DNA from 2 places in the Streptomyces sp. NBC_01244 genome. Region 1 is predicted to be linked to the other one. Evidence: riboswitches for the same ligand, from Rfam matches in the RefSeq annotation. Region 1 holds a riboswitch; the other holds the start of a gene.

Region 1 (5,835 bases):
ACCAGGCTGGTGGCCCGTGGCGCCGTCCGGCTCAGCAGGTCCCGCGTGTACTTGACCTCGCTCATGCCGCCCTCCTGGCTTTGCGGCCCCGGTACGTGTCCGTAGCTGCATGGCAGTTGGGGCACAGGAGCCGGAGGTTTTCCTGTCGGTTGTCCCACCACTCGCCATTGATGTGATCGACCTCGTGTCGGAGGGGCTTGTCGTTCCACACCGTGCCGATGCCGCACTCGTCGCATTCCTCGGGAACACCGACCTTCCGCAACTCTCGGCGTAGCCGATCGCCAGGGATTCGGCCGTCCTGCGGATCCCTGAGTGAGAGCGCTGGTCCGAGCGACCCCTTGGGGCGCCTTCGGGTCGTGACGAAATGCGAGGTGTCGATGCCGAGAGCGGCGATCCGCCGCGAGATGTGTGTCTGGTTGCCGCCGACGTTGTTGATGCCGAGTCGGCCTATCACCTCCGAGATGGACGTGGACGCGGCCACCAGCTCGCGGAGTCGCTCCTCCGTGTGCCGTGCCCATCCCGTCGGAAAGTGGGAGCAGTCGATCCCCGCTTCCCGCATCTTCGCCTGCAGGTAGCGCCTGCTTCCACTGGTTGCCGTGCCGCCGCACCAGCGGACGGCGTCGTCCCAGGTGTTCGTCTCGCGGGCTGCTTCTTGCAGGAGCTCGCGCGTGTACCGGACTGTCATTGCCTCCCCCTATCGGCCGCGCGTGCGGCCCTCGTACGGAGTAACGGACCGATAGTCGGACAGTTACGGCTGATTTCGTCCGGAAAGCAGAGCGGCCCGCACCGGGTGGGTGCGGGCCGCTTCGGCAGGAGCGGGGCGGGATCAGATGCCCAGGTCCTTGATGATCTTGGCTACGTGGCCCGTGGCCTTGACGTTGTAGAGGGCGCGTTCGACCTTGCCCTCCTCGTCGACGATCACCGTGGAGCGGATGACTCCGGTGACGGTCTTGCCGTACAGCTTCTTCTCGCCGAACGCCCCGTAGGCCGTCAGAACCTCCTTGGAGGGGTCGCTGACCAGGGTGACCTTCAGGTGCTCCTGCTCGCGGAACTTCGCCAGCTTCTCCGGCTTGTCCGGGGAGATGCCGATGACGTCGTAGCCGGCCGTGGCAAGGACGGCCAGGTTGTCCGTGAAGTCGCAGGCCTGCTTGGTGCAGCCCGGGGTCAGGGCGGTCGGGTAGAAGTACACGATCACCTTGCGGCCCTTGTGGTCGGCGAGCGAGATCTCGTTGCCGTCCGCGTCGGGCAGGGTGAAGGCGGGGGCGATGTCGCCCGGCTCAAGTCGCTCGCTCATTCTCAACAGTCTCCTCGGGAGGGGATCGGTACGGTGTCGAGACTAAGCTGCTGACAGACTGTTCATGGTGGGCTACGCCCGCCGAGGGACCGACCACGACGACGGAGGCAGCGCGGTGCCGGAAGCCAGGACCCCCGCACAGATCGAGGCGGACATCGTCCGCCGCCGCGAGCAGCTCGCCGAGGCGCTCGACGAGATCGGGGTGCGCATGCACCCCAAGACGATCGTCGGGGACGCCAAGGCGAAGATGGTCAGCAACGTCGACCATGTCGTCGGACGTGCGGTGGCCACGGTGAACCGCCTCGTCACCGATGCGCGCGACGGGCTGCGTCACGACGACGGCGCCCCGCGCGTCGAGCGGATCGTGCCGGTCGCACTGCTCGCGGCCGGCGTCGTGGGCCTGCTGGTGATGTCGGCGCGACGCAAGCGCTGATGACCCTGGGGGGTGCGGGGCGGGTGTGGGCGGGTAGGTTCGCTCCGTGAGCGAGAACACCACCACCCACGACAAGCTGCCCATCCGCATGCTGCACGACCGCGTGCTCGTGAAATCCGATTCGCCGGAGGGTGAGCGCCGCTCGGGCGGCGGCATCCTGATTCCGGCGACGGCCGCGGTGGGCAAGCGGCTGGCCTGGGCCGAGGTGGTCGCGGTCGGGCAGAACGTACGGACGGTCGAGCCGGGGGACCGGGTGCTGTACGACCCCGAGGAGCGGGCCGAGGTGGAGGTGCGCGGGGCGACGTACCTGCTGATGCGGGAGCGGGACCTGCACGCCGTGGCCGCCGAGCGGCTGGGGTCGGAAGACTCCACGGGGCTTTATCTCTAGACCACGCGCAGATGTGGGGAATGGGCCGGTGACCATCGTCACCGGCCCTTTTCGTCGGGTTTTGCTACGGTGGGGAGGAACCCCCGACGAGACGCGCCGTACCGGGTGGCTGTCGCGCTGTTGCCGATGGCTGCATGACAAGACGACGCACCCCGTTCCGCTCTCGTTCCGGAGGTGCCCGTCATGGCCTGGATTCTGCTCATCGTCGCCGGTCTGATCGAAGTCGCTTGGTCGATCGGCATGAAGTTCACCGACGGATTCACCCGGCTCTGGCCGAGCGTGTTCACGGGCGCCGGCATCGTGGCGAGCATGGTGCTGCTGTCGATCGCGGTCAAGACCCTGCCGATCGGTACGGCGTACGGCGTGTGGGTCGGCATCGGCGCGGCCGGTGCGGCGGTGGTCGGGATGGTCGCCATGGGGGAGCCCGTCACCGCCGCCCGGATCTTCTTCATCTGTCTGCTGTTGGCCGCCGTCGTCGGGCTGAAGGCGACCTCCGGTCACTGAGTCGCTGAGTCGCTGAGTCACCGGTTCACTGGGCTACTCCAGTAGGTCCGCCGGTGGGCGTAGGCCTTCGGTGGTGCCGCCTTGGGTGCCCGTCGTGGTGCCCGTTGCGGCGCCGCCGTCGGTCTGGCCGCCGGTGTTCTGGCCGCCGTCCGTCTGGCCGCCCGTGGTCTGGCCCCCGGTGTTCTGGCCGCCGGTGGTCTGACCTCCGTCCGTCTGGCCTCCGTTGTTCTGCCCGCCCGTCGTCTGGCCGCCGTCCGTCCGGCCCCCGTCCGTCTGTCCGCCTGTGGACGGGGTCCGGGTCGGGCGGCCCGGCCGGCCCGAGGGGCGGTCGCCCGGTGTTTCCTCCTGGGAGGGGGTCGGGTCCGGGTTCACGGGCGGGGGCGGCGGGGGCTGGTTCGCGCCCGGCATGAGCTCCAGGTCGAAGTCGAGGGGGTCGCTGTCCCCCAGGGCCGTCTTCGTGTACTGGGCCCAGATCCGGGCCGGGTAGCCGCCGCCCCCGATGCGGGCCTCGCCCAGGGCTCCGTAGAGGGATTCCAGGGAGCCGGTGTCCGGGTCCTGGCCCATCATCGAGACGACGGTGACCAGGTTCGGGGTGTACGCCGCGAACCAGGCCGAGCGGTCCTGTTCGGCCGTGCCCGTCTTGCCGGCGGCGGGGTGGCCGGCGGCGAGGGCGGCCGTACCGGTGCCGTTGTCCACGACGCTGACCAGCATGGACGTGGTGGTGTCGGCGGCTTCGCGGCTGACGGCCTGGGCCGGGTCGCGCGAGGGGAGCGGGACGGTGTCCCCCGCCTTGGTGATCTTCTCGACGAAGGTGTAGGGGGTGCGGCGGCCGTGGTCGGCGAGGGTCGCGTAGGCCTGGGTCATGTCCAGGACGCTGGCCTGCATGGTGCCCAGCGCCATGGCCGGTCCCGGGTCGAAGTTCGGGGTGTTCTCGGGGATGCCGAGGGCGATGGCGGTCTGCTTGACCTTGTCGGTGCCGACGTCGACGACCATCTGGGCGAAGACGGAGTTGACGGAGAGGTCGGTGGCGGTGTTGACGGTGATGTTGCCGTAGCTGAGCTGCCCCTCGTTCTCCGGGTCGTAGGGGATGCGGCTGCCGACGACGGGCCGTTTGTTGTCGCCGTTGTAGATCGTGTACGGGGTGATCAGGCGACCGCCCTGGGTGCGGGAGTTGTTCTGGACGGCGGCGGCGAAGACGAACGGCTTGAAGGTGGAGGCCACTTGGTAGTCGTGCCGGGTGGCGTTGTTGACGTACTGCTTGGTGTAGTCGATGCCGCCGTACAGGGCGACGACCTTGCCGGTGGCCGGGTCGATGGAGACGGCTCCGGTGCGTACGACGCGGTCCGCCTTGCGCTTCTCGGGGTCGAGCTTGCTGACCATCTTGTCGTTGACGGCGTCGACCATGGCGGTCTGGCGGGTCTTGTCGATGGTCGTGGTGATGCGGTAGCCGCCCTCGGCGAGGGTCTTGTCGTCGAGGATCTTGTTCTCGGCGATGTAGTCCTTGATGGCCTCGACGAGGTAGCCGCGCTGTCCGGAGAGGCCGGCGGCCGGGCGGATCTTGCCGGGCTCGGGGAACCGGGTGGCGGCGCGTTCGGCGGGCGTCATCCAGCCCTTCTTGACCATGCCGTCGAGCACGTAGTTCCAGCGGGCGAGGGCGCGGCCGCGGCCCTGGGGGTGGGCGACGACGTCGAAGGCGCTGGGGGAGTTGAGGAGGGTGGCGAGGTAGGCGCCCTCGGCGGTGGTGAGCTTGCCGACGTCCTTGCCGTAGTAGGCCTGGGCGGCGGCCTGGATGCCGTAGGCGTTGCGGCCGAAGTAGCTGGTGTTCAGGTATCCCTCGAGGATGTAGTTCTTCGACTTCTCACGACCGAGCTTGATCGCGATGAAGAACTCCTTCACCTTCCGCTTGATCGTCTGTTCCTGGCCCAGGTAGTAGTTCTTGACGTACTGCTGGGTGATGGTCGATCCGGACTGGGTGCCCTTGCCGGTCGCGGTGTTCCAGGCGGCGCGCAGCATCGCCGCGGGGTCCACCGCCCGTTCGGAGTGGAAGTCGCGGTCCTCGGCGGCCAGTACGGCCTCTTGGACGGTCCGGGGGATCTGGGAGAGCGGCACGTTGACGCGGTTGACTTCGCCGTCGCGGGCGAGTTGGGTGCCGTCGGTGTAGAGGTAGACGTTGGACTGCGCCGTGGCGGCCGCGTTGGCGGGCGGGATGTGGACCAGCAGGTAGCCGGCCACGAGGGCGCCGCCGATGAGCAGGGCGAGCAGCAGGCACGCGCCCAGGGCCATGCGCCAGGTCGGGAGGAGGCGGCGCCAGCCGGTGCGCTTGCGCTTGGCCTTCTTGGCCGCCTTGGCCTGCTGTTTCGCCGCTCTCTTCGCGTCCTTGGCCGCGGGCGGCGCTCCGGGCTGCGGGGCCGCGCCGGTGCCGGTGGGCTGCTGCCCGTCGGGGGTGTCGGGATCGCGAGGCGTCCATCCGGGCGGTGGTGACGGGTCGCTCATCTCCGGGACTCCTCGGCGCCGTACGAAATATCCACATCTGTACCTCATGCTGTCTACCCGATGGCCGCCGGTTCCGCTCCGGACGGGCGTAAATCGTTCGCGTGGATCGCCCCTCCGCACTAAGCTCGCGCGCTTTGGCCGACGTAGGAACGACGCAGCAACGATCCGGGAAACGGAGGGGACGAGGTGCGCCAGCCGACGGCCCGGCGAGCGGGGCTCTACGGGGCGGTCGCGGCCGGGGGCTTTCGCAGGTACGCCACCTACGGGACGGCCACCGCGGCGGGGGTGTTCACCAACACCGTGTTCGGCTTCATCCTGGCCTACACGTACATCGCACTCTGGGACGAGCGGCCCGGGCTCGGAGGCTACGACCAGTCCGAGGCCCTCACGTTCATGTGGGTCAGTCAGGCGCTGCTCGCCGCCGGGGCGCTGATCGGCGGCGGCTTCCAGGAGGAGTTCCAAGAACGCGTCCGTACGGGTGACATCGCCGTCGACCTGTACCGTCCGGCCGATCTCCAGGCGTGGTGGCTCGCGGGTGACCTGGGCCGGGCGGTGTTCCAACTCCTGGGCCGTGGCGTGGTTCCGCTGGTGATCGGCGGGCTCGTCTTCCAACTGGCGCTGCCCACCGCTCCGCTGCGCTGGCTGCTCTTCCTGGTCTCCGTGTTCCTCGGGCTGGTGGTGAGCTTCGCGCTGCGCTACCTGCTGGGTCTGGCGGCCTTCTGG
Region 2 (5,835 bases), 5.0 Mb from region 1:
CCGCTACTTCGCCGGAGCCGCGCGGAACCTCCCGGGCGCCGCCGCGGCCGAGTACACCGAGGGCCGCACCTCCCTGCTGCGCCGCGAACCGGTCGGGGTCTGCGCCCAGATCACCCCCTGGAACTACCCGCTGATGATGGCCGCGTGGAAGATCGCTCCGGCCGTCGCCGCAGGCAACACCACCGTGCTCAAGCCCGCCGACACCACCCCCTCCTCGTCCGTGCTGCTGGCCCGGATCGCCGCGGAACACCTGCCGCCGGGCGTGCTCAACGTCGTCTGCGGTGACCGCGACACCGGACGCGCCCTCACCGCCCATCCGGCGGTCGCCCTGATCGCCGTCACCGGCAGCGTCCGGGCCGGACAGGAGATCGCGGCGGCTGCCGCGGCCGGCCTCAAGCGGGTCCACCTGGAACTCGGAGGCAACGCCCCCGTCATCGTGCACGAGGACGTGGACGTGAAGGCGACCGCCGCCGCCCTCGCCGCGGTGGCCTACTACAACGCAGGCCAGGACTGCACCGCGCCCACCCGGCTCCTGGTCCACCGCCGGATCCACGACGCGTTCCTCGCGGCCTTCGCCGCCGAGGCGGCCGGGCTCCGCGCCGGCGCCGACTTCGGCCCCCTCAACAACACCTCCCAACTCGCCTCCGTACAGGGACTGCTGGACCGCCTGCCGCCCCACGCCCGGATCGTCACCGGCGGCGGCCGGATCGCGCGCCCCGGCTTCTTCCACGAGCCGACCGTGGTCGCGGGCGTCCGCCAGGACGACGAGATCGTGCAGGAGGAGATCTTCGGACCCGTCGTGAGCGTCCAGCCCTTCGCGGACGAGGCCGAGGCCCTGCACCTCGCCAACGGCGTGCGCTTCGGCCTGGCCGCGAGCGTGTGGACCACCGACCACGATCGCGCGATGCGCGCCACCCGCGCCCTGCACACCGGCATCGTCTGGGTGAACACCCACGGCACCACGGTTTCCGAGATGCCCCACGGCGGAGTCAAACACTCCGGCTACGGCAGCGACCTCTCCCTGTCCGGGCTCCTGGACTACACCCAGGTCAAGCACGTCATGCTGTGAGCGGGGCCGCCAGGGACGGGTAGTCCAGGACCAGACCGTCGTCGTCGAAGCCGATGTCCGCACGGAAGCCGCCGGACTCGTAGCGGACGCGCGCGCCGTGGTCCCCGCGCGCGAGGGGCGTGTACGTCTGCCGGTTCGCGCTGACGGCGAGGTCCGGGACCGAAACCCAGGCCATGAGGAAGTGGTGCGGTCCGGTTCCGGGCCGCCGGTGCAGGCCGTGGCGGAGCACGGGCATGGTGTTGGTCAGCGGGCAGAGGCCCAGGTCGCAGTCGACGGCGCCGTCGAGATCGGGGCGGTGCGCGCCGTCCACGGTCCAGCGTCCGCGGTCGCCCCGAAGGTCCAGCTCCCGGGTCGACGCCGCCGTCTCGACCGTCACGTGGAGGCGCGAGGTCACGTAGCCGTCGGAGGTTTCGAGGGCGTACGTCAGCCAGTACGGCTCGGGGTCCAGCCCGACGGAGCGACCGCGCGCGGTCAAGGCGCCCTGGGTGAGGTCGACCCACGCGGTCGAGTAGCCCGAGCCGGGGAAGACCTCCCAGGTGCGCACGAGGCGCCGGGATCCGCTCATGCCGTCACCGTACCGGCTGCTCAGGCCCCGTCGGCGGAAGCCGGGTCGTCCAGGGCCAGCAGCGTCAGCGGTACGTTGCCGCGTACGGCCTGCGAGTAGGGGCAGACCGCGTCCGCCCGGTGCAGCAGCGGCTGGAGGTCCGCCGCCCGCCATCCGGGCAGGCTGACGGTGAGGGACACCGCGAGGCCGTAGCCCGCGGGCGTGTCCGTGGTGCCGAGCTGCACTTCGCACGCCACGCGCGCGGCGGAGGCGTCCGCTCCGAACTCGGCGGCGACCTCCGCGAGCGCGGAGGTGAAGCAGGCGGCGAAACCGGCAGCGAACAGCTGCTCGGGGTTGGTGGTGCCCGGGACCTTCTTGCGCGGCGGGGCGAGGCGGACGTCCAGGCGCCCGTCGTCGGTGCGGACGGTTCCGGTGCGGCCCCCGGAAGCGTGCGCGGTCGTCCGGTACAGGCTGCGGGTGAGTGGCACGGTCATGGCGTTCGGCCCATCTTGCTCGACGAGGAAGCTGCCCGGGTGCGGACAGCGGAAGGCGCCGCTCGTGCGGCACCTCGCGCGTCGTCGTGCGTAACCGGGTACGGCGCGTCTCGTCCGGGGCCATGGGTCGGCCGCCGGACAATCTAGCAACGGAGCCGGCCGGGCGGGGCGCCGCCGGCGGTGACCCTCCTCACCCGCGGCCGGCCCCGTCGCGCTCCGCGGACGCGGGCCGGTGCCGGCTCCTGTAGGCCCCCGGAGGCATGCCCTCCCACCGGTTGAAGGCGCGGACCAGGGCCGTCGCGCCGCTGAGGCCGACGAGGGGGGCGACCCGGTCCAGCGGCAGGTCCGTGGTCTCCAGCAGCCGCCCGGCCCGGCCGTGGCGGGCGCTGTCGAGGAGCGCGCGCCACGAGGTGCCCTCCGCGTGCAGGGCCCTGCGCAGCGTCCGGACGCTGAGGCTGAGCTCCTTGGCGGGGCCCTCGGGGCCCGCGTCCTCGAGCGCGGCGTCCTCCAGCCACTGCCGTACGCGCTCCGCGACGGTAACGGGCGCGGACAGCCGGTGCAGGAGCCGGTCGGCGTAGGCCCGGTGCAGGGCGTCGAGGGCCGGGTCGTAGAGGGGCCGGCGCCGGTCGAGGTCCTCGTCGGCGACCGTGATCGCGGTCTCCGGGGCGTCGAAGGAGACGGGGCAGCCGAGGACGCGGGCATAAGGCTCCGCGGAGCCCCTGCGGGGGTGGGTGAAGGACACGGCCAGGGGCGCCCAGCCGTCGCCGGCGATCCAGCGGCCCGCCCGCACCATGCTGCTGACGATCGCCTCCACCTGCTGGGGGTGCATGGCCGCGGGGTCGACGGTCGGCCGGTAGCGGACCCGGCCGACGCCGTCCCGGCGGTGCAGGGTCACCGTGCCCGACCGGCTCACCAGGCAGTGGTAGCGCTCGGCCGCCCGCGCCGCGTCCGCGAGGCTGGCGCAGGTGAGGACGAGGTGGCCCAGGATGTGCAGGCCCTCGGGCCTGATGCGGTCGCCCACGAGGAGCCCGGTGTGCGGGCCGGCGCCCACGGCGCCGAGCACTTCGTCCCACAGGGCGCGCATCTCGCCGACGGCGAGCCGGTCCGTGGGCGAGGTCCAGGGACCCGGCCTGCCGGTGCCCTCCGCCGTGGCGCTCAGGACGGCGAGGGCGTAGCACGCGCTGACGGAGGGCGGCTCGATGGCTGACACGTCGGTCAGTCAATGCGGGCGCGCGGCCCCCGTCAACACCGCCCGCGGGACGGCGCCGGGGGTCGGTCCGGAGAGTCAACGGGTTGGCCGCCGAAGTGAATGACGGCGCCGCGGGCTGCTCCTAGGGTCGGCCTCGGCCTTCGGCCTTGGTCCGCACCCAAGCCATGTCATGAACGCGTCATGAAAGGAAGGGATGGGGATGAACCGACGAAGAGCCCCCGGGCGAAGCCGGTACCTGCTGACCGGCCTGGTCCTCGCACTGATCACCCTGCTGCTCGGCCCCTCGACCGCCGGGGCGGCGGCCGGACCGCAGTGGTGGGAGCCCGTGGCGCGCCCGGCCCCGGACTCGCAGGTCAACGTCACGGGGGAGCCGTTCACCGGGACCGACGCCCAGGGCCGGGTCCGCGGATACGTCGACGGGCACGTGCACCTGATGTCCGACGAAGGGTTCGGAGGACGGCTGGTCTGCGGAAAGGTCTTCTCCAGGGCGGGGGCGGCGGACGCCCTCAAGGACTGCCCCGAGCACTACCCGAACGGCGTCCTCGCCCTCTTCGACATGATCACCAAGGGCGGTGACGGCCGGCACGACCCGACCGGCTGGCCGACGTTCCGCGACTGGCCGGCCCACGACTCCGCCACCCACCAGCAGACGTACTACGCCTGGGTGGAGCGGGCCTGGCGGGGCGGCCAGCGGATCCTGGTGAACGACATGGTCACCAACGGCGTGATCTGCTCGCTCTACTTCTTCAAGGACCGCGGCTGCGACGAGATGTCCGCGATCAGGCTCCAGATCCAGAAGACCTACGAGCTCCAGGACTTCGTCGACGCCATGTACGGCGGCGCGGGCAAGGGCTGGTTCCGGGTCGTCACCGAGCCCGGCCAGGCCCGCAAGGTCATCCAGGAGGGCAAGCTCGCCGTCGTCCTCGGTGTGGAGACCTCCGAACCGTTCGGCTGCAAGCAGGTGCTGGACGGCGCCCGCTGCACCATGGCCGACATCGACCGCGGCCTCGACGAACTGCACCGGCTGGGCGTGCGCAGCATGTTCCTGTGCCACAAGTTCGACAACGCCCTGTGCGGCGTCCGGTTCGACTCGGGCACCCAGGGGATGGCCATCAACGTCGGCCAGTTCCTGTCGACGGGCACCTTCTGGAGCACGGAGCCCTGCCCCGGCGCCGAGCACGACAACCCGATCGGCTTCGGGCTGGCCGCAGCGACGGCCGAGCACACCGGCGCCTCGGAGCCGGAGCCGGAGCGGGAGCCGGAGTCGGAGCCGGAGGCCGCGACGGAGGCCCGGATCCGGGGCGCCCTGCCGGAGGGTGTCGAACCGCCGGATTACGGCGCCGCCTTGCAGGCCGCCCAGTGCAACCGCCGGGGCCTGACCGCCCTGGGCGAGTACGCGGTGCTGGGCATGACCAGACGCAACATGATGCTGGAGATCGACCACATGAGCGTCAAGGCGGCCGACCAGGCGCTGCGCGTGCTCGAAGCCGAACGCTACTCCGGCGTGCTGTCCACCCACGGCTGGATGGACGACAACTGGACCGAGCGGGTCTACCGCCTGGGCGGCTTCATCACGGGCCACATGTACGAGGCGCCCGCGTTCACCGCAGAGGCGCGCAGGCACGCCGCCCTGCGCACCAAGTACGGGGCCGGCTACGGCATCGGCACCGACATGAACGGCTTCGCCTGGCTCCCCGGCCCCCGGGCCCCGGCCGGAAACCCCGTCCGCTACCCCTTCCGCAGCCCCGACGGCGGATCGGTCCTCGACCGGCAGGTCACCGGCTCGCGCGTCTGGGACGTCAACGCCGACGGCGGCGGCACCCACTACGGCCTCGTACCCGACTGGATCGAGGACATCCGGGTCACCGGCGGCCAGGACGTGGTGGACGAGCTCATGCGGGGAGCCGAGGGCTACCTGCGCACCTGGGAGGGAGCCGACGGCCACACCACCCCGTACGTTCCCCTGGTCCGAGGCCACCGGCCCCACGCCGGGCACCTGGCCTCCTCGCGCTCCCTGCCCGCCGGGTTCACCCACGAGGGGGTCTGGAAGGTGCTGCGGGACCCCGCGCCCGGCACGGTCCGGCTCTACGAGTGCAAGGCGGCGAACCACTCGCTGCTGACCGCCGACCCGGGGTGCGAGGGCCAACAGCCCCTCGGCGCGGTCGGGTACGTGTACACCAAGGCGGTGCCGGGCTCGGTTCCCCTGTACCGGTGCTACGCACCTTCCGTGTTCGACCACTTCGTCTCCAACAGGGCCGACTGCGAAGGGCCTTACGTGAGGGAGGGCCTGCTGGGCCACGTCATGCCGGTGGCCGCGTCTCCGTAGCGCCGGACGCAGGGGTGCCCCCGGCGTGCGACCCGGGGGCACCCCTGCGGCGGTCCGGGCCCGGCGCAACGGCCCGATGCTCCGCCGGGACCGGCCCGTCAGGCCGGGGGCAGGTTCTGCTCGGACCAGACGGTCTTGCCGCCCACGGTGTAGCGGCTGCCCCAGCGGTGCGAGAGCTGGGCGACGATGTAC

What was found. Region 1 has a riboswitch for guanidine ahead of OG247_RS16285 (DMT family transporter). Riboswitches for the same ligand answer to the same signal wherever they lie in the genome.
Region 2: it holds a riboswitch for guanidine, as region 1 does, so the genes downstream of both, OG247_RS38560 (Ohr family peroxiredoxin) here and OG247_RS16285 (DMT family transporter) in region 1, are expected to answer to the same signal.

Annotation. Positions count from the first base shown of each region.
Region 1 covers NZ_CP108488.1:3,665,785-3,671,619, reverse strand. Annotated here, with positions in the region: gene OG247_RS16310 (HNH endonuclease) at 1-65, opposite strand, end outside; gene OG247_RS16305 (HNH endonuclease) at 62-685, opposite strand; gene bcp (thioredoxin-dependent thiol peroxidase) at 827-1,294, opposite strand; gene OG247_RS16295 (DUF3618 domain-containing protein) at 1,359-1,727, shown strand; gene OG247_RS16290 (GroES family chaperonin) at 1,774-2,115, shown strand; guanidine-III (ykkC-III) riboswitch at 2,174-2,267, shown strand; gene OG247_RS16285 (DMT family transporter) at 2,299-2,619, shown strand; gene OG247_RS16280 (transglycosylase domain-containing protein) at 2,653-5,112, opposite strand; gene OG247_RS16275 (ABC transporter permease) at 5,299-5,835, shown strand, end outside.
Region 2 covers NZ_CP108488.1:8,666,504-8,672,338, forward strand. Annotated here, with positions in the region: gene OG247_RS38550 (aminobutyraldehyde dehydrogenase) at 1-1,069, shown strand, start outside; gene OG247_RS38555 (putative glycolipid-binding domain-containing protein) at 1,059-1,634, opposite strand; gene OG247_RS38560 (Ohr family peroxiredoxin) at 1,655-2,107, opposite strand; guanidine-III (ykkC-III) riboswitch at 2,183-2,245, opposite strand; gene OG247_RS38565 (AraC family transcriptional regulator) at 2,298-3,317, opposite strand; gene OG247_RS38570 (hypothetical protein) at 3,517-5,643, shown strand; gene OG247_RS38575 (SpoIIE family protein phosphatase) at 5,742-5,835, opposite strand, start outside.